DNA from 4 places in the Variovorax sp. 01N425 genome. Region 1 is predicted to be linked to each of the others. Evidence: predicted binding sites of a transcription regulator. Region 1 holds the regulator's gene; each other region holds the start of a gene.
The links. Region 1 encodes sigma-54, which starts transcription at its own class of promoters, with help from an activator protein. Its sites were predicted from a motif close to TGGCANGNAANCTGCTTT; they were not measured.
Positions count from the first base shown of each region.

Region 2: a site for sigma-54 is predicted at 3,634-3,651, ahead of AC1DSC_RS27160 (isopenicillin N synthase family dioxygenase). Genes of this name have one in related genera too.
Region 3: a site for sigma-54 is predicted at 1,800-1,817, ahead of AC1DSC_RS32130 (PQQ-dependent methanol/ethanol family dehydrogenase). Genes of this name have one in related genera too.
Region 4: a site for sigma-54 is predicted at 3,348-3,365, ahead of adh (aldehyde dehydrogenase). Genes of this name have one in related genera too.

Region 1 is NZ_JBFTRJ010000014.1:125,073-130,171, reverse strand. Features, by position in the region: gene lptA (lipopolysaccharide transport periplasmic protein LptA) at 1-382, shown strand, start outside; gene lptB (LPS export ABC transporter ATP-binding protein) at 379-1,173, shown strand; gene AC1DSC_RS24055 (RNA polymerase factor sigma-54) at 1,191-2,783, shown strand; gene AC1DSC_RS24050 (phospholipase D family protein) at 2,794-4,398, shown strand; partial or broken gene AC1DSC_RS24045 (LysE family translocator) at 4,409-5,054, opposite strand; gene AC1DSC_RS24040 (YceI family protein) at 5,076-5,099, opposite strand, start outside.
Region 2 is NZ_JBFTRJ010000018.1:64,490-69,588, reverse strand. Features, by position in the region: gene AC1DSC_RS27175 (ABC transporter ATP-binding protein) at 1-673, opposite strand, end outside; gene AC1DSC_RS27170 (BMP family ABC transporter substrate-binding protein) at 696-1,805, opposite strand; gene AC1DSC_RS27165 (VOC family protein) at 1,873-2,259, opposite strand; gene AC1DSC_RS27160 (isopenicillin N synthase family dioxygenase) at 2,597-3,601, opposite strand; gene rutR (HTH-type transcriptional regulator RutR) at 3,804-4,550, shown strand; gene rutF (NADH-dependent FMN reductase RutF) at 4,699-5,099, opposite strand, start outside.
Region 3 is NZ_JBFTRJ010000035.1:8,960-14,058, forward strand. Features, by position in the region: gene AC1DSC_RS32130 (PQQ-dependent methanol/ethanol family dehydrogenase) at 1-1,732, opposite strand, end outside; gene AC1DSC_RS32135 (methyltransferase family protein) at 2,004-2,681, opposite strand; gene AC1DSC_RS32140 (hypothetical protein) at 3,411-3,806, shown strand; gene AC1DSC_RS32145 (GYF domain-containing protein) at 3,958-5,099, shown strand, end outside.
Region 4 is NZ_JBFTRJ010000008.1:307,896-312,994, reverse strand. Features, by position in the region: gene AC1DSC_RS17010 (TolC family protein) at 1-716, opposite strand, end outside; gene AC1DSC_RS17005 (hypothetical protein) at 713-1,063, opposite strand; gene AC1DSC_RS17000 (hypothetical protein) at 1,181-1,621, opposite strand; gene adh (aldehyde dehydrogenase) at 1,752-3,272, opposite strand; gene AC1DSC_RS16990 (sensor domain-containing diguanylate cyclase) at 3,656-5,099, shown strand, end outside.

The DNA of each region.
Region 1 (5,099 bases):
GTGGATCGAGGGCGAATCCGAGGTCATCGAATACGACAGCCGCGCCGACAACGTCAAGTTCATCCGCAATGCCGTCATGCGCCGGCTGATCGGCGCCACGCCCAACGACGAGAGCACCGGCGCGCTCATCGTCTACGACCAGAGCAACGACACCTACACGGTCAACGGTTCCACCGTGCCGCCCAACACGGGCGTGAACGCACCCCCAGGCGGACGCGTGCGGACCATCCTCACGCCCAAGAGCGCCACCGCGCCGGCGCCCGGGGCCTCGGCGCCCGCCGGCGGACGGGCCGCGCCGGCGGCGGCCGCGCCCCAGCCGGCACCCGGTGCCGGCCTGCGCTCGACCACCACGCTGGGCGGCGACGGGGAAAGGCGCAAGTGATCGAAGCCGCTGGAACCCAGAACGCCGACGGCACGCCGGGCAGCCGCCTGGTGGTGCGCGGCCTGCAGAAGAGCTACGGCAGCCGCAAGGTCGTGCGGGACGTCTCGCTCGACGTGCAAAAGGGCGAAGTCGTCGGGCTGCTCGGCCCCAACGGCGCCGGCAAGACCACCTCGTTCTACATGATCGTGGGGCTGGTGCGGGCCGATGCGGGCGAGATCACCATCGACGGCGAGCCCATCGCCCACATGCCGATCCACCGGCGCGCGCGCATGGGCCTGAGCTACCTGCCGCAGGAAGCCTCCATCTTCCGCAAGCTCACGGTCGAGGAAAACGTGCGCGCCGTGCTCGAGCTCCAGCGCGAACCCGACGCCAGCGGCAAGCCCGCGCCCTTGACCAGGCAGCGCATCGAGGAGCGCCTCTCGGGCCTTTTGGCCGACCTGCGGGTGGACCATCTTCGCGATTCGCCCGCGCTCGCGCTCTCGGGCGGCGAACGGCGCCGGGTCGAGATCGCCCGCGCGCTGGCCACGCAGCCGCGCTTCATCCTGCTGGACGAGCCCTTTGCCGGCATCGACCCGATCGCGGTGATCGAGATCCAGCGGATCATCAGCTTCCTGAAGGAGCGCGGCATCGGCGTGCTCATCACCGACCACAACGTGCGTGAGACGCTGGGCATCTGCGATCACGCGTTCATCATCAGCGACGGGCATGTGCTGGCACAAGGCACACCCTCGGAGATCGTCGACAACGCCGAAGTACGCAGGGTGTACCTCGGCGAGCACTTCCGGATGTAAGGGAGGAGTCGGTCTCCATGAAGCAAGGGCTGTCCCTTCGCGTTTCGCAGCACCTGGCGCTCACGCCCCAGCTGCAGCAGTCGATCCGGCTGCTGCAGCTGTCCACGCTCGAACTGAGCCAGGAAGTGGAGCAGATGCTGGACGAGAACCCGTTCCTCGAACGCACCGCGGAAGAAGCCGCGCGCGAGGAATTCGGGCTCGACGCCATCGACACGCCGGTGCCGCGCGACGAGGCCGGTGAAGCCGCCGAGGGCGAATTCAGCTCGGCCCCGGCCAGCAGCACGACCAGCACTTCGAGCGAAACCGCCTCCACGGCCGAGTCCGAGGTTCCTGCCGCCGACGCCACCGAGCGCGAGCCCGACTGGGAAGGCGACGGCACCGTCGACATGGCGCCCGACGACAGCGAATGGGGCAGCGATGCCCCCGCGCGCCAGAACAACCTGGGCGACGACGAGCGCGCCGACGCCACCGAACTCGCGCGCAGCCAGGAGTCGCTGCAGTCCTTCCTGCACCGGCAGGCGCTGAGCCTGCGGCTCAACGAGAACGACAGCGCCGCGCTGCGCTTCCTGATCGAATCGCTCAACGACGACGGCTATCTCGAAGACTCCTTGCCGGCGCTGGCCTCGGGCCTCGCGGGCGACGACAACGACCAGTTCGACGAGCTGGTGCACCACTTCCAGGTGGCGCTCGGCCTGCTGCAGAGCCTGGAGCCGGCCGGCGTCGGCGCGCGCGACCTGGGCGAATGCCTTTGCATCCAGCTGCGCGCACTCGCGAGCGAAAGCGAGACCGAGGAACAGGCGCTGGTGCGCAAGACCGCCATCGCCATCTGCAAGCAGCCGATGGAGCTGCTCGCGCGGCGCGACTTCAAGCGCCTGGCCACGCTCACGCGCACCAACGAAGAGCTGGTGCGCTCGGCGCTGCAGGTCATCTCGCGCCTGGAGCCCAAGCCGGGCCGCCGTTTTGTCGACGTCGAGCGCAACATCGTCATTCCCGACGTGATCGTCACCAAGGTCGGCCGCGGCACCAATGCCAAGTTCCGCGTCATGCTCAATCCCGAGGTGATGCCGCGGCTGCGCGTGCACGACATCTATGCCGGCGCGCTCAAGTCGCACAAGGGCGAGGGCAGCCAGGCGCTGTCGCAGCGGCTGCAGGAGGCGCGCTGGTTCATCAAGAACATCCAGCAGCGCTTCGACACCATCCTGCGCGTGAGCAACGCCATCGTCGAGCGGCAGAAGAGCTTCTTCGTGCACGGCGAGCTCGCGATGCGGCCCCTGGTGCTGCGCGAGATTGCCGACGAACTGGGCCTGCACGAATCGACCATCTCGCGCGTGACCACGGCCAAGTACATGTCCACGCCTTTCGGCACGGTCGAGCTCAAGTACTTCTTCGGCTCGGCGCTGGGCACCGAGACCGGCGGCAATGCGTCGAGCACCGCGGTGCGCGCGCTGATCAAGCAGTTCGTGAGCTCCGAGAGCATCAAGAAGCCGCTGTCCGACAGCCAGATCTCCGAGATGCTCAAGGAGCAGGGCATCGAGTGCGCGCGCCGCACCGTGGCCAAGTACCGCGAGGCCCTGCGCATCGCGCCCGCCAACCTCCGCAAGGCGCTGTAGAAAGCCGCCGATGGCCCGTCGCCTGCTGTCGCGCTGTGGGCAATGGGTCTTCGCCATGGCGGCGGTGCTGCTGTTCGCCGGCTGCGCCACCCTGCCCGACGAGGCGCCGCGCCCGGCCACCCGGGCCATGGCCGCCTCGGCCGACACCGCGCTCGGCAAGATCGCGCAGGCCTCGCAGCCCGACCCCGACCTGAGCGGCTTCCGCCTGATGCCGGGCGGCGACTTTGCCTTCGACACCCGCATCCAGCTCGCGCGGCGCGCCCAGCGCACGCTCGACGTGCAGTACTACCAGATCGAGAACGACGAGACCGGCCGCTACCTGCTGCGCACGCTGCGCGATGCGGCCCGGCGCGGCGTGCGCGTGCGGCTCCTGATGGACGATCTCTACACCTCGGGCGAGGACGAGCTGCTGCTCGGCCTGGCCGCCACGCCGAATGTCGAGCTGCGCCTGTTCAATCCCTTTCCGGCCGGGCGCGGCAGCCTGCTCAGGCGCTTCACCGCCTCGCTGTTCGACTTCAGCCGCGTCAACCGGCGCATGCACAACAAGCTCTTCATCGCCGATGGCGCGATGGCGGTGGCGGGCGGGCGCAACATCGGCAACCAGTATTTCAGGCGCACGGCGGGCGAGAATTTTCTCGATCTCGACACCTTCGTCGCCGGCGCGCTGATTCCGCGCCTGGGCGCGCTGTTCGACCAGTACTGGAACAGCGTCTATGTGCGGCCGGTCCAGTCGGTGGTGGCGAGCGCGCTGACACGTGACGAGCTGCAGAAGCGCTTCGACACCGCCACCGGCCCGGACACCACGCCGCCGCCGCCCCGGCCCGCGCCCAACGACCTGCTCGGCTACAGCCCAATCGCCGAAGACCTGGATGCCGGCAAGCTCGACCTGATCTGGACGCTGGCCGAGGCGTATGCCGATTCGCCCGAGCGCGTGATCGGAAAGACCGCCTCGTACGGCGGCGTGCCGCTGCTCGACGTCGACAGCGTGCGCTACAACGTGGTCGAGCAGATGCGCCGCGCGCGCTCCGAGGTGACCATCGTCTCGCCCTACCTGATTCCGGGCAAGGCGGGGCTCGAAGTGATGCGCGAGATCCGCCGGCGCAACGTGAAGATCAGCATCGTCACCAATTCCTTCGCCGCCACCGACGAGCCGCTGGTCCACACGGCCTACCGCCGCTACCGGCCCGAGATGCTCGAGCTCGGCGCCGAGCTGTACGAACTGAGCACCACGCGCACGCGTCGCAGCGTGCGGCTCGGCCTGTTCGGCACTTCGGTGGGCCGGCTGCATGCCAAGTCGGCGGTGATCGACCGGCAGGTTCTTTTCGTTGGCTCGATGAACTTCGACCCGCGCTCCGAGACGCACAACACCGAGATCGGCTTGTTCATCCGCAGCCCCGAGATGGCGCAGCAGACGCTCAAGCTCATCGAGGTGCTGAAGCAGCAGGGCGCCTACCGGCTGCGCTTTGCGAAGGACAGCGGCAATGCGCGCATCGAGTGGATCAGCGAGGAGGAGGCCGGCCGGACCACCGTGCTGAACGAGGAGCCCGACTCCGATTTCTGGGGCCGCACCATGCTCGAGATGCTGGCGCCGCTGACGCCCGAGAGCCTGCTGTAGCCCGCGCGGCTCAGCTGCTGCTGCGCACGCCCGACAGCAGCTTGAGGCCCAGCAGCACCATCACGCCGCCGGCCGCGCGGTCGATCCAGGCCTTGTAGCGCAGGTAGGCCGAGCGCGGCGCCGCCGACGAGAGCGCCAGCGCGACGACCGCGTACCAGCCGGTCTCGATGCAGAAGATCACCGCCGGCACCGCGAGCGCCAGCGCCAGCGGCACCTCGCGCGGCAGGAAGGCCGCGAAGATGCTGGCGTAGACCACCGCCGTCTTCGGGTTGCTGACCTGCGTGCCCATGCCGAGGAGAAATGCGCGCCGCGCATTGCTGCCCGTGCCTGCGGCCGCGCGTTCGTCCTGCGCGGCGGACAGCGGCTCGCGCGCACCGCGCCAGATGCGGATGCCCAGGTACAGGATAGGCGCCGCCGAGCAGCTTCACCGCCAGGTAGAGCGCCGGCACCGCGAGGAACGCCGCCTGCAGCCCGACCAGCGCCGCAATCGCGAACACCACGCCGCCCGCGCCCATGCCCAGTGCCGCGGCCAGGCCGTCGCGGCGCGACGACGACACGGCGGTGCGCGCCACCATGACGAAGCTCGGTCCGGGGCTCATGGCCCCGACGATCATTGCGCCCGCGATGCCCAGCAACGGAACCGTGATGCCGCTCATGGTTGCCTCCTTCTTCTTCTTCTATTGCTGCACGTTGACCGCTTC
Region 2 (5,099 bases), on a different contig from region 1:
GCGTGGCCACCGTGCGGCCGCCGCGCATCACCGTCACGCGGTCGGCATAGGTCTTCACGTCGGCCATCTTGTGCGTGACCAGCACCACGGCCGAGCCGCCGCGTGCGAGGCCCTGCACCGTCTGCAAGAGGCGCGCGGCCTCCTGGTCGGTGAGCACCGCGGTGGGCTCGTCGAGGATCAGGATGCGCGCGCCCGCCAGCAGCACCTTGAGAATCTCGACGCGCTGCTGCTCGGCAATCGACAGCGCATCGACGCGCTTCGATGGATCGATCTCGAAGCCCAGCTCCGAGGCCTTGTTGCGGATGTCGCGAGAGATTTCGCGCAGGCGCTCCCCGTGGCTCTGGAACTCGGCCGGCGCCCGCGCGGTGAGCAGAATGTTCTCTGCCACCGTGAACGGCCGCACCAGCTTGAAATGCTGGTGGACCATGCCGATGCGGTGCCTGGCCGCATCGCGCGGTCCGGCAAAACGCACCGGGTTGTCGTCGACCAGCAGCTGGCCCGCCTCCGGCGCATAGAGCCCGGCCGCGATGTTCATCAGCGACGACTTGCCCGCGCCGTTCTCGCCCAGCAGCGCATGCACTTCGCCCCAGCGCGCTTCAAAGTGCGCGTCGGTCAGCGCCGCAAAGCCGTCGAAGGACTTGCGGATGCCGGTGAGCTGGAGCGCGTTGGGCATGGGCGGTGCTCTTTTTTTTTGCTTACTTCTGCGTCACCACGCCCTTGACGAACCAGTCCATCTTCCAGAGGTCGGCATCCGACAGCACCGCGCCCTTGGCCACGCGCTCCTTGCCGTCGCGGTCGGCGAGCGGGCCGGCGTAGACCTGCTTGCCCTTCATGATGGCGTCGCGCTCGGCCGTGATCTGCGACGCCTTGTCCTTGGGCACCGCGGGGCCGAAGCCCGCGATGTCGGTGCCGCCGTCCTTCATCTCGATGAAGGCGCCGTACTGGCCGGGCTTCCAGTTGCCGGCCATGATCTTCTTGAGCTCGGGCGAAAGGAAGCGGTCCCACACCCACACCGACGAGCACAGCGTGGCCTTGGGCGCGAACTGGCGCAGGTCGCGGTGGTGGCCGGTGCCGTACACGCCGCGCTCCTGCGCCACGATCTGCGGCGTGGGCGAGTCGACATGCTGGCCGATCACGTCGGCGCCCTGGTCGATCAGCGCGGCCGCGGCGGCGCGCTCCTTCACCGGGTCGTTCCAGGCGCCGGTGTAGATCACGTTGACCGTGGCGTTGGGGTTCATCTTCTGCGCGCCGAGCGCGAAGGCGTTGATGGTCCAGTTCACCACGCCAAAGGGGTTGGCCGCGACGAAGCCGAGCTTGCCGGTCTTGGAGGCCGCGCCCGCGGCCATGCCGCAGAGGTACTGGCTCTCGTAGGTGCGGCCGTAGAACGATTCGAGGTTGCTGCCGTTGGTGGTGCCAGAGCCGTTGAGAAAAGCCACCTCCGGGTACTTGGCGGCCAGGTCCTTGAAGCTGTCGGAGTAGCCGAAGGCGGTGCCGATCACGATGTTGGCGCCGCGCTGGATGAACTTCTCGGCCGCGGGCTTGATGGCCGATGCGTCTTCGGGCACGTTCTCGACGAACTGGATCTTCTGGCCGATCTCCTTCTCGATCTTCACGCGCGCCTCGTCGAAGGCCTGCGTCCAGCCGCCGTCGTTCTTCGGGCCGAAGTAGAGCATGGCGATCTTCGGCTTGTCCTTGAGCGTGAAGCCGTCGGCCGCCACGGCGGGAAGCGTGAACAACGCGCCGCCGGCCGCGAGCGCCGATGCAAGGCCGAAGGCGAAGCCGTGGGTGGGAGTGCGCAACAGCATGGAGCAACCTTTCGTGGGGAGCGTGTCGAAGAACGGGGAGAAAGAAGAAGAGGGCGTGCCGCGTGCGTCACATCATGAAGTTGATGCGAAACACATTGCCCTCGGGGTCGAGCAGCACCGACTGGTACCAGTTGTAGTAGGTGACGTAGGGCGGCTTGACCAGCGTGGCGCCGGCCTCGAGCGCAATGGGCACCATGCGGTCGACGTCGTCCTTGCTGTCGACGTCGATGTTCAGCAGAAACTTCACGCCGCGCGTGTCGGAAAATTCGGCCAGGTGCAGCAGTTCGTAGGCATCGAGCGCGTTGAAGCCGAGGCTCGATTTGCCGGTGTCGAGTCCGCGAAAGATCGGCGAGCGAATGGCCTCGATCTCCGGGAAGCCGAACACGCGCTGGTAGAAGCCGCTGAGCGCGGCCACGTCTTTGGCGAAGACGTTGACGTAGGAGAGATGGGGCATGTCAGTTTTTCTTGGCGCCGTTGTTCGGGGCGCTCTTGTTCAGGGCGCGTGCACAGGCCACCGGGTACTCCCCTCCGCGAATGTCCCCCGGCCTTCGGCCTCCTCCTTTATTTCGCTGCGGGGAGCACCCGATGCCCTGGGCACTTGGGCACGCCGCTGGTGAACAGCTGATCAACAGCCGCTCTGTCCAACGCTCCCGTCGATGGGGTGCCTTGCGCAGCGAAATTAAGGGGGAGGCCGAAGGCCGGAGGACATTCGCGGAGCAAGGTACCCCGTCGGCGGGAGCGCGCCCTGAACAACGAACCTCAAAGCGACGCAAAAAGCTGCGAGGTTTCATCTAGACCGCGACCTTGGTCCCACCAAAGGTCGTCTGCTTGACGAACTTCGACGTGAGATGGTCGCCCGAAGAAATCGGTGCGTACTTCGGCTGCTCGCCCGGTGCCAGGCAGCTTGGCAGGCACTCGACCATCGCGTCGTAGTTGGGCTGGTGAAAGAACACCAGCGACTGGCGGCGGTTGGTGCTGGCCACCTCGAACGGCGGGTTGACCACGCGGTGCAGCGTCGACACCCACTGGTCGTTGGTCCACTGCATCATCAGGTCGGCAATGTTGACCACCAGGCCGCCTTCCACCTGCGGCACGTCGACCCACTGGTCCGCCTTGTTGAACACCTGCAGGCCCTTGTCGTCGGGCAGCACGATCGTGAGGCTGCCGTAGTCGCTGTGCGCGCCCGCGCGCAGCTGGCCCGGCAGCGGCGCTTCGCGCTGCGGCGGATAGCTCAGCACGCGGAACATGCTGATGTGCCTGTCGATCTTGTCGTCGAAGAAAGTCTCGGGCAACGCAAGCCCGAGCGCGAAGATGCGCATCAGCGAGCGCGAGAGATCGCTCATGGCCTCGAAGTAGCTTTCGTACGCCTCGCGGAAACCGTCGATCGGCGGCCAGCTGTTGGGCTCGAAGTGCGGGCCGGCGGCAGGGCCGCGGTGGTAGTCGTCGTCCGGCACGTTCGAGGGGCCGACGGAAAACGATTCCTTCAGATCGCCGGGCGCGGCCTCTTCCAGGCTGTACGAAAGCCCCTCTTCGCCCACCGCGCTGTAGCCGCGCACCGCGTCTTCGCGTGGCCGGTCGACCTTGCGCTTCTCGGCCAGCGGCATGTCGAAGAAGCGGCGCGAGAGCTGCGACACGCGCGCGATCAGCTCGGCCGGAATGCCATGGTTGGTGATGACCAGAAAGCCGATGCTGCGGCAGGCCTCGTCGACCTTGGCCGCAACCTGCGCCTTGCCTTCGGCCGTGCCGGCGAAGTAGGGCGCGAGATCGATGATGGGTACGGACAGCAGCGTTGTCATGTGTCGGTCCTCGTGCTTGGCATGCCTTTCGCCATGCAACGTCTGTGCCAGTTGGACCAAATGGACAAAACGCGTTGGCCGCGTCAGCATGGTGCGTGCCGGCGGCGCGCGAAGGCCGCGCTGGCGCAACGCGATGCATCGCGGCCTTACAGTGGTGCGCGTTGAAAGAAGAACCAGCAAGCAATCGATGAAGCGAGGGAAGATGCCGAAGACCAAGGCGCTGGCCGCAGCCAGCAGCACGAAGAAGATCCCGGCCAAGAAAAGCCCGGTGAAGATCCCGGTGAAGGCTCCGGCGCGCAAGCGTGCGAAGCCCGCCGTGCGCAGCGCATCCGCGGTGAGCCGCAGGCTGCGCCAGGTCGAGGACAAGCGCAGCGCCATCCTGGGCGCCGCGCTGGGTTTGTTCTCGCGCTTCGGCCTGCATGGCACGTCCATCGACCAGGTGGCGGCGCGCGCCGATGTGTCCAAGAGCAACCTGCTCTACTACTTTGCGAACAAGGAGGAGCTGTACGTCAACGTGCTGCGCGACCTGCTCGCGCTGTGGCTCGAACCGCTGCGCGGCTTCAGCGCCGAGCAGGACCCGGCCGAAGCCATCGGCGGCTACATCCGCCGCAAGCTCGTGGTCTCGCGCGACCGGCCCGATGCATCGCGCCTGTTCTGCCTCGAGATGATCCAGGGCGCGCCGCTCCTGCGCGACGAGCTCGACCGCGAGCTGCGCACGCTGGTGGAGCGCAAGTCGGAGGTCATCCGTTCATGGATCGCAGCCGGCAAGCTCGCAGCGGTCGATCCGCACCACCTGATCTTCACGCTCTGGGCCGTGACGCAGCACTATGCGGATTTCGGCGTGCAGGTGCAGGCGCTGACGGGGCATACGCTGGAGGATCCGGCGTTCTTCGAGCAGACGGTGGAGAACGTGCAGCGGATCGTGCTGCAGGGCATTGCGCCGCGGTAGGGGGATTTACTCCCTCTCCCTCCGGGAGAGGGTGGGGGTGAGGGCCGGCGGCGTTGGAAGATGCGCTGCGATTGCAAGCGCCGCTGCCCTCACCCTGGCCCTCTCCCGGAGGGAGAGGGAAGAAGACAGGGAGAGGGAAAAAGAGGAGTCAGTGCGGCGGCGCCGCGATCTCGTGATACCGCCGATCGAAGTAGATGAGACTCTGCGCCGCCCCGCCAATCGCAATCGCCAACGCCTCGCAAAACAGCACGTCATGCGTCCCCGCACTCGTGGCCTGCACCACGCGGCAGTCGAACGAGGCCGCGGCATCTTCGAGCACCGGCGAGCCCGTGGCCTTGCGGCCCCATCGGCCCGCGGCAAAGCGCTCGTCCATCGGCGTCTTGCCGCCGAACAGGCCCGACAGCGCCTGGTGCCCCGCGGCCAGCACGTTCACGCACAGCACGCCGTTGGCCGTGAACGCGGGGTACACCGAGGCCGAGCGGTTCAGGCACACCAGCAGCATCGGCGGCTCGTCGGTCACGCTGCACACGGCCGAGGCCGTGAAGCCGG
Region 3 (5,099 bases), on a different contig from region 1:
TCTTGAAGACCCAGACCATGCCGCCCTGCTCCAGCAGGTTGACCTTCTTGGCGACCTCGCCGCCCCACAGCGGCACCGCGCCGCCCCAGCCCGAGACCACGGCCACGTACTGCTCGCCGCCCTGCTGCCAGGTGACCGGCGGCGCGACCACGCCCGAGCCGGTCTGGAACTCCCACAGCACCTTGCCGGTCTTGGCGTCGGCCGCCTTCAGGTAGCCCTCGGGCGTGCCCCAGAACACCAGGTTGCCGCCGGTGGTGAGCACGCCGCCCCACAGCGGCGCGCTGTTCTTGATCTCCCAGGCGATCTTGCCGCTCTTGGGATCGATCGCGCGCAGCGCGCCGATGTAGTCCTCGTTGAGCGGCCTGATGGTGAAGCCCGAGCCGAGGTAGGCCGCGCCCTTCTTGTAGGCCACGGGTTCGTTCCAGATGTCCATGCCCCATTCGTTGGCAGGCACGTAGAACATCTTGGTGTCGGGGCTGTAGGCCATCGGCATCTGGTTCTTGCCGCCCAGGAAGCCCGGCGCCGCGAAGACCGAGCTGCCCTTCTTGCCGTCGCCGCCCGCAACGGGATCGCCCGGGCGGTTCTCGGGCACGAAGTTCGGGCGGCCGGTCTTCAGGTCGATGCCGTTGGCCCAGGTCGTCTTCCTCACGAAGGGGAAGGCGTTCAGCAGCTGGCCGGTGGTGGCGTCGTTCACGTAGAAGTAGCCGTTGCGGTCGGCCTTGCCGCCCACGCGCCGGCCGTCCATGTCGAAGGTGACGAACTCGTTCACGCCGTCGAAGTCCCAGCTGTCGCTGGGCGTGTTCTGGTAGTGCCACTTGATCTGGCCGGTCTTCACGTCGATGGCCACGGTCGAGCACGAGAACAGGTTGTCGCCCTTGCGCAAGTGGCTGTTCCACGGCGCCGGGTTGCCGGTGCCGAAGTAGGCCAGCCCGGTCTTGGGATCGAAGGTGCCGCCCAGCCAGGTGGCGGCGCCGCCGGTCTTCCAGAGGTCGCCCGGCCAGCTCTTGTTGACCGTGCCCGAGACGCCCGCCTCCTTCTTGTTGCCGTCGTTGTCGTAGGTGTAGCCCATGTGGCCTTCCACCGTGGGGCGCGACCACACCATGCTGCCCGTCCTGGCGTCGCGCGCTTCGACGCGGCCGACGATGCCGAACTCGCCGCCCGACACCCCCGTGAGGATCAGGCCGTTGGCGATGATCGGCGCCGCGGTGGCCGAGTAGCCGGCCGCGTAGTCGTCGATCTTCTCCTTCCAGACCACGTCGCCGGTGTTCTGGTCGAGCGCCACCAGCTGCGCGTCGAGCGTGGCGAAGATCACCAGGTTGTCGTACAGCGCCGCGCCGCGGTTGACCACGTCGCAGCAGGGCATGATGCCCTCGGGCAGGCGGTGCTCGTACTTCCACAGCTTCTTGCCGGTGGTGGCGTCGAGCGCATAGATGCGCGAGTACGAGGCGGTGACGAACATCTTGCCCTTGTGGATCACGGGCTGCGCCTCCTGGCCGCGCTGCTTCTCCCCGCCGAAGGAGAAGGCCCATACCGGCGCGAGCCGGGACACGGTGCCGGTGTTGACCTGCTTCAGCGGCGAGTAGCGCTGGCCCTGGGTATTGACCCCCCAGGTCAGGACGTTGCCGTTCGCGGTGGCTTCGGACTGGATCATCTTGTCCGTGACTTGCGCGCCGGCGCTGCCGGCCGCGGCCAGGCCGATGGCCATGAGCGCGTTCAAGAGCTTCAATTGCATGGATGTCTCCTCGTGGGTGTGGATAGCGGCTCGGGCGTGCCATGCGGGCATGCCTTCACGGGAGTCAAGGGCAATCTCCATGCCACGCGCGATGCGGGCTTCCAGGGGCTCTTGCGCGCATCGCCCGGGCCGCCGGGCGCGGGTTTTCCCGCTGCATTGCTACAAGGTCGAACAGCGCGCGGGGCGCAACCGTTGCATCACGGCGCAGTGAATCGCCGGAAGGCGCCGGCCGCGCAACGGCCGCCGATTGAGCGCCAAGGCCGCCCGGTTCCTACCAGACATAGGGAATGAGGCGATGACGCACACGGCTTGCGTATTCGTCGTAGCCGGGAAGATCACGGCGCAAGATCTTTTCCTCGTCAAGAAGTCGCCAGATCAGCACCGGCAGGACGAGCGGGAGGAGGCAGATCGTGAACCACGAGCCAAGTGCGAGCGGCATGCCGATGAAAAGCCAGAGCGCGCCAGCGTACATAGGATGACGCACATGAGCGTAGGGGCCGCTGTCGATCACCTTCTGGTCGCCCGCGACGCTGATGTTGGCTGCTGCATAACTATTGACCTTCAGCACCCAGAAAATAAAGAGGAAGGACGCCACGATCACGATGTTCCCTGCAAGGGACATATAAGCGGGAACCGGCGAGACGCCGAACCGGTAATCGAGTGCGGGCAGGATGATAAAGATGAAAAACGCGAGGATGATGAGCGACACAATGATCTTCTGCGGCCACTCTTTCTCATGCTGCGGTCCGGCATTCATGCGGCGCTCGAGCAGCGGCCTGTCGTGGAGGGCAAGATGGACAGTGAAGCCGATGGTCGAGAGAGAAAAGACGGCGACAAAGAGCCAGCCTTGCCAGTATTGCCACGTGCCCGCGGGCAGGAAGACGAAGGCAACGAGAACGGCCATTCCCGCAACCCCTTGCGCGATGGCTTTCTTGTGGAGCGGATCCATGGACAGTGAATGGTATGTCCGGCGTTCCATTGCGCAACAGGCGGCTCAAATACGATGGCACGCTGATGCATCTACGAAATCGGAAAGATGGGGTCAGAAGCCTCTCACTGTCAGCCCGGGGTCGACCGTCCGGACTTTCGCGACCACCACCGGAAATTGATGACGTGACCTCAAACCCCTCCTCGTCAACTCACGTTGTACATGTCAGCGCCGCGGCGCGGCGCGGCGCCCTGCATACTGGAAACTCGCGGCGCATCTGTGGGGACCCGACTGCAATATCGACTCTGACGGAAACAGCCGAACTCCAGACGACGAGGAGTGGACCGAACAGACGCTGTCTCTTCGCGGCGAGCCCGGGCAATTCGTTACTGTTGACCCAATCGCTGACCAACCCGCAACCTTGGCGATACGGTCTTCCGACCCTGCATTGGCCGAGAAAGTTGCGGCGTTCCTCGATGGCAGCCGCCGGGGGCCAGCGGCTACAGTCGGCCACGAGCGGACTTTCGTTCCATCGCCCCAATACTCACGCCCGGCGGAAAGCTCAGGCCTTCCTGAGCGTTGTGTGCTCGGGTTACTGCGGGTAACATCTCGCCAGCACCATAGAAAACGGCCAACGAGCGGGTGCAAAAAAACATAAGCGGCGGTACTCCTCCCGGGAGACGCCTCGAGTAGTCGAGGGTTGGGGCGGTACCGGCTAATCAGGTCGCGCGCCCGTTGGAGGGAATCCGAATGCGAACCTGGGCGAAGGTACTCGATTGGGTTGGTGTTGCCATCTTCGGGATTGGCGCACTTGCGATGGCTCGCTATCCGCGGGCCTCGCCGCTGGTTATGGTGATTCACTTGCTGCCGCTTGGCGCGGCACTGATTGCCTTTCGACAGGACTCCTCCCGCCTTGCCGTCGTGGTGGCACTCCTTCTGAACGGCCTGTGGATGGCCGGCTTGTCCGCAGGAATTACCTTCATCCTGTGGTCGCTCCCGCTCCGAGATGGCTTCTTCATCGCGGTCTTCGTTGCCCTGCTGGCAATGCCTTGCCTGCTCAATCTTCTTGCCCTGACGCCATCCAAGAAGCGCAAGACGGCGGGTGAGCCCGCTTCCGAACACACCACTTTCGCGCCGGCGGAATGATGGCGGCAAGCAAGAGCTCGTTTTCTGGTTTAAAGCGAGAGCCCGCGTTTCGCAGCTTGGCGGGTGCCCGAGTGCCCGTATCCGCGCTCGCGCGCACATTGCCGTCGACAGGCCGAACCCCAAAAAAGAACTTAAAGACCGAGGAGCGGAAATGAAGCTGGAGCAGGTTGGCTCGATGGTGCCATTGTTGCTGTTCATCGCGCTCGTTGCGGGTTGCGTATGGCTCACCCGCCGGTCGGCACGCCAGAGGGAGGTTCAAGGACAGACGCTGTACGGAACCAAAGGCTGGCTCGGCTTCTTTCTTGTCACGGCGTTCGTCCTTACACCCCTGGTCGGCATCGGGACGCAACTGAAGACGTTCACGGATGTTGAAGCGCGCACGCCCGCAGTCCTGGAGCTTGCGGGCTACGTGCCTTACAAAGCCTTCTGCTGGTGCCTGCTGCTGGGCGTCATCGTTTGGCAAGTCTGGATGGCAAATCGGCTTCGCACGAGGTACGAGCCGGAGAGCGTGGCGCATGCCAAGCTCTTTCTGGCTCTCAGTCCATTCGTGATGTACCTCGGCGACGTGGGTGCAGCCTGGGCGTTCCTGGACGTCAATGCAGCTGGCGAAGATGCCGGACGCACCGTGCGCGGCTTCATCTCCAGCTTCCTCTGGTTCCTGTACTTCACGAAGTCCGAGCGGGTGAAGAACACGTACTTAGGCGTCAAGCAGAGCGCCGGTTCCGCCCCCTTTGAGCCTGGACGCCCTCGCGTAAGAAATTTGAAGGGGCTGGAGCAGCGCCGGGAGCCAGTGTTTACAGACGTTCCGGTGCCACTGGCGCCTGCGGCGGACCTCGCCAGCTCCCCCGCGAGGGGTGAGGGAGAGCAGGTCTGGTGGTACGCGGAAGGCGAGCACAGAAGCGGGCCCGTGTCGGCTGCGCAACTCGAGCAACTCGTGCAGGCGGGCACCATCAGCTTGAACACGCTCGTCTGGTGCGAAGGGCGCCTGACCTGGAAGCCTCTGCAGCAGATTCCGGAACTGACCGGCGGGAGGCCTGCCGCGCCATCCGATGTCGAGCCGGACTTCGTCAGACTTGACAGGCTGCGCGAGCGCACCGCAGGCGCGCCCCTGTGGGCATGCGCGGTCGTGCTGTCCGTGGCACTGGTGTGGTTCAGCCTGGCCTTCCACCTGCCCGAACGGACCTCCTTCGGCGTCGCACTGGGGGTTGGACTCGGCGCGCTGCTGATTCCAGTTGTGGTGGTCGCAATCTTCTCGCTCTGGACCGCTTACCCGAGCCAACGGAAGAACCTGCA
Region 4 (5,099 bases), on a different contig from region 1:
AGCTCCTCGCGCGCAGCAGTGGCGGCGTGCTGCGCCGAGGCCAGCTGCGCGGTCGCGTCGGCATAGAAGACCTGCTGGCGCGCGCGCTGCAGCTTGCTGAAGTTGCCGATCTGCTGCATGCGCCGCGCGAGTTCCGCGCTGGCCTGGGCCGATCGGTTGACCTGCTCGGCATAGCGCAGCATCTGCTGCGCGGCCACCGCGCGGACCCAGGCCTGCCGCACCTGCGTGACCTGGTCCACCACGGCGCCGGTGAGCTGCACCTTGGCCTGGCTCGATTGGCTGCGCGAGATCGACAGGCGCTGCGGCAGCAGGATGAGGTCCACGAGGCCGAAGGACAGGAGCCGCCCGAGTTCGAGCTCGCTGCCCAGGCGCATGCGCTCGAAGCTGAAGACCGGGTTGGGCAGCCGGCTCGACTGGTTGGCCGCGGCGATGTCGCCCCAGCTCTGCGCGACCAGCGCCTGCACCGCGGGGCTGTTGGTGAGCGCGAGCTGCACCGCGTCGCTTTGCGAAATCGGCCTGGACAGCAGCTCCTGCGCGAGCGCGGCGCGGCGGTCGCGCTGTTCCTGCGTGCGGCTGAGTTCGAGCTTGCCGCCGGTGAACTGCTGGGCCTGGGTGTTGGTGTCCTGCAGCGCGTCGTCGATGCCGACCGAGGCGCAGCCGGCCAGCAAGAGGGCCGCAGCAGCGGCCGCGGCCGTGAGGCGCAAGGCGCGCTTCATGGCTTCTTCTCCTTGCTGGCGGGAGGCATGGGCATCGCGTGCCCCTGGTGCGCGGCGGGTGCCTCGGAGGCGCCGCCACCTGCCCCACCCGCCGCCTCTTCGGCATAGGCCTTCCAGCCGCCGCGCTGGCGGACGGTCTCGTTGGCCTCCTTCCAGGGAATGGGCTTGTCGTCGGTGAAGGGCCGATAGCCCTCGAGCGCGGACTTGTAGCTCAGCGTGGTGGGCGCACGGGTGGCTGCCTCTTCAGCGCGCGGCGCGGAGGCCGGTGCCGGCTGGGCCGCGGCAGCGAGCGCCGCTGCCATGGCCGGAAGAACAGCCAGCCAACGGGCCGGCAATGAATGGAACATGGAATCCTCGCGTGTTCATGAACGGAACGCGTCACTGCCGCCCGAAGGGGTGTGACGCAGGCGATGCATGCGCGCTGCTGCGGCCCGTGACCGGGCGCGCGCAGGCGCACGAACGCTTCAGGCGCGAGGAGGTTTGTCGAGAAGGCGCGGCGCGACCGTGGCCACCGTGCTGGCGGGCTCGGCGAGGTCGGCGCGGGGAAGGCCCTGGAACACGATCAGTTCCAGCGTGCTGGTGAGCGCGGTGGCGTGGCAGGCGCCGCAGGTGCCGCACTTGTGCATGCCATCGGGCGACGCGTGGGTGTCGGCGTGGGCGCTTTGGTCGCCGGAAGATGTCCCGGCGTCCTGCGCGGCAGCTTCGTGGTGCTGATGGCCTGCATGCCCATCGCCGTGCGCCTGCTGCGCATGCCGATGCGCAGCGGCCGGCGCGGCGGCTGCCGCAGCAGCCAGGGCAGCACCCTCATGGCCCGGTCCGCAAAAGACCATGGCGGCAGCCGCGTACGCCTGGAAGGGCACGGCAAACATCACGATCCAAAGGACGAAGAGGCGAACCCGGTGCATGCGAGGATTGTAGATAGAGCAGCAATGCCTGTCCGTATTCGACGGGCATGCATGCCACTCTAGCCATCCAGGCCGACGGTTTCCCGTCGGCCGGATTACAGCGCCGTCATCTTCGGGCGCCGCCGTGCCGTCAGAAGAAGCCGAGCTTCTTCGGCGAATAGCTCACGAGCAGGTTCTTGGTCTGCTGGTAGTGGTCGAGCATCATCTTGTGCGTCTCGCGGCCGATGCCCGATTCCTTGTAGCCGCCGAAGGTGGCGTGCGCGGGGTAGGCGTGGTAGCAGTTGGTCCACACGCGGCCGGCCTGGATGGCGCGGCCCATGCGGTAGGCGGTGCTGCCGTTGCGCGTCCACACGCCGGCGCCCAGGCCGTAGGGCGTGTCGTTGGCAATCTCCAGCGCCTCGGCCTCGGTCTTGAAGGTGGCAATGGCGAGCACGGGGCCGAAGATCTCCTCCTGGAAGATGCGCATCTTGTTGTGGCCCTTGAACAGCGTGGGCTCGATGTAGTAGCCGCCGGCCAGCTCGCCGCCGAGCTGCGCGCGGCCGCCGCCGGTCAGGCACTGCGCGCCCTCTTCCTTGCCGAGCGCGAGATAGCTCATGATCTTGTCCATCTGGATGGCCGAGGCCTGCGCGCCCATCATGGTGTCGGTGTCCAGCGGATGGCCCTGCTTGATGGCCTTGATGCGCTCGAGCGCACGCGCCATGAACTTGTCGTAGATCGATTCCTGGATCAGCGCGCGCGACGGGCAGGTGCAGACCTCGCCCTGGTTGAAGGCGAACAGCACCAGGCCTTCGATGGCCTTGTCGAAGAAGTCGTCGTCCGCGTCGGCGATGTCCTCGAAGAAGATGTTGGGGCTCTTGCCGCCGAGCTCCAGCGTGGCCGGGATCAGGTTGCCGGCCGCGGCCTGCGCGATGACGCGGCCGGTGGCGGTGGAGCCCGTGAAGGCGATCTTCGCGATGCGCTTGCTGCCCGCCAGCGCCATGCCGGCTTCGCGGCCGTAGCCGTTCACGATGTTGAGCACGCCGGGCGGCAGCAGGTCGGCCAGCAGCTCGGCCATCACCATGATGCTCACGGGCGTGGATTCGGCGGGCTTGAGCACCACGCAGTTGCCCGCGGCAATGGCGGGCGCGAGCTTCCACGCGGCCATCAGGATCGGGAAGTTCCACGGAATGATCAGCCCCACCACGCCCAGCGGCTCATGGAAGTGATAGGCGATGGTGTTCTCGTCGATCTCGCTCAGCGCGCCTTCCTGTGCGCGCAGGCACCCGGCAAAGTAGCGGAAGTGGTCGATGGTCAGCGGAATGTCGGCGTTGAGCGTCTCGCGGATCGGCTTGCCGTTGTCCACGGTTTCCGCATAGGCGAGCAGCTCGAGGTTCTGCTCCAGGCGGTCGGCAATCTTCAGCAGCAGGTTGGCGCGCTCGGCCGGCGAGGTGCGTCCCCATTGGCCCGCGGCCGCGTGGGCGGCGTCGAGCGCGAGCTCGATGTCCTCCGCGCCCGAGCGGGCGGCGCGCGTGTAGGGCTTGCCGGTGATCGGCGTGATCACGTCGAAGTACTGGCCCTTCACGGGCGGCACGAACTTGCCGTTGATGAAGTTGTCGTAGGCCGGCTTGAAGTCGATCTTGGCACCGGGGGTGTTGGGGCTCGCGTATTGCATGGTCTCTTGTCTCCGTCGGGTAAAGGGGTGGAAGGCGGCCGCGCAAGCCGGATGCCGCGCGGTCCCGGGTGCTGCATTGCACGGGCCATGCCACGCGGTCCTGGAGGCCATTCGCCCGATCTGGCACATGCATCGGCCCGATTTCCTGCGCCAGGCTGCAACAGCGCTGCGTGTCGCGGTGAGCAGCTGTCACGAAACGGGACAAGACACCCGCCGCTGGCACACAAGATCAAGCGGCTGCCGGATGCGCGCTGGGCGTCGCATTCGGATACATTGGGGCCGCGTTCGCCTTCGGCGAGCCACCCCATCCTTCCTTCCGCCGCCATGCTTCCTTGCCCCGAAAGCGCGTAGTGATTCGCGGACCCTCCATCACCGCCCGGACCATGGCTTTCGTGGCCGTCGTCTGCCTCAGCCTGCTGGCGATCGACTTCTGGAACAGCTGGGAGGCGCGCACCGACCAGCTCCAGCAGATGAACGTGGCCACGTCGAACCTCTCGCGCGCCATGGCGCAGCAGGCCGACGACACGATCAAGAAGGCCGACACCGTGCTGGTCGGCATGGTCGAGCGCGTGGAGCACGACGGCACCGATCCATCCGACGTGGCGCGGCTTCGCCAGCTGCTGGCCCTGCGCGTTGCCGAGCTCCCCCAGCTCGACGGCCTGCACATCTACGACCAGGACGGCAACTGGATTGCGAACTCCCGCCCCACGCGGCCGGAGAACCTGAACAACGCGGACCGCGAGTACTTCGCCTTCCACCGCACGCACGCAGAGCGCGGACCGCACATCGGCATTCCGGTTCAAAGCCGTACCAGCGGCCGGCTGCTGGTGCCGGTTTCGCGGCGCATCAACCATGCGGACGGCAGCTTTGCCGGCGTGGCGCTCGCGACGATCCACGTCGACTTCTTCTCCAGGTTCTACGACAGCCTGGACATCGGCCAGGCCGGCGCCGTGGCGCTGGTGCTCGAGAACGGAACCATGATGACCCGGCGGCCCTACAGCCCCGACATGGTGGGACGGAACATGCTGGAGACCCAGCTCTTTCGCTCCTACGCCGCGCATGGGCCGGTCGGCACGGCCTACATCAAGTCGGCGCAGGACGGCGTGACACGGTTGAACAGCTTCCGGCGCCTGGACAACTACCCGCTGTTCGTTTCCGCGGCGCTGTCCAAGGACGAGATCCTGGCCAACTGGTGGCGCGACACGCTGTGGCATTCGGGCGGCGTCGTTCTGCTGAGCCTGATCGTCGGCTTCATCGGATGGCGCCTGGTGCGGCAGTTCCAGCTCCAGACCCGCACCGAGGCCGAGCTGCGGCAGGCGCGCGATGCGCTCGAAACGCTCAACAAGACCCTCAACACCCTGGCCATGGAAGACGGCCTGACCGGGCTCGCGAACCGCAGGCAGTTCGACGTGGCGCTGGACAGCGAATACAGCCGCGCCGCGCGCAACGCGAGCACGCTGGCGCTGATCATGATGGATGTGGATTGCTTCAAGCAATACAACGACATCTACGGCCATGCGGCGGGCGACGAGTGCCTGCAGACCATCGGCCGCACCATCGCGCGCGTCGCGTCGCGGCGCCCGGGAGATCTTGCGGCGCGCTATGGCGGAGAAGAGCTGGCGGTGCTGCTGCCGAACACCGACGTCGCGGGCGCCGTGATGCTGGCCGAACGCATCCGCAGCGCCGTGCGCGAGCTGAAGATCGAACATGCGGGCACCGCCGACGGATTCGTGACGCTGAGCGCCGGCGTGGATGCGCTCAGTCCCCAGGCCGGCATCGGCGGCCAGCCCAAGGAACTGATCCGGTCCGCGGACAAGGCGCTGTACG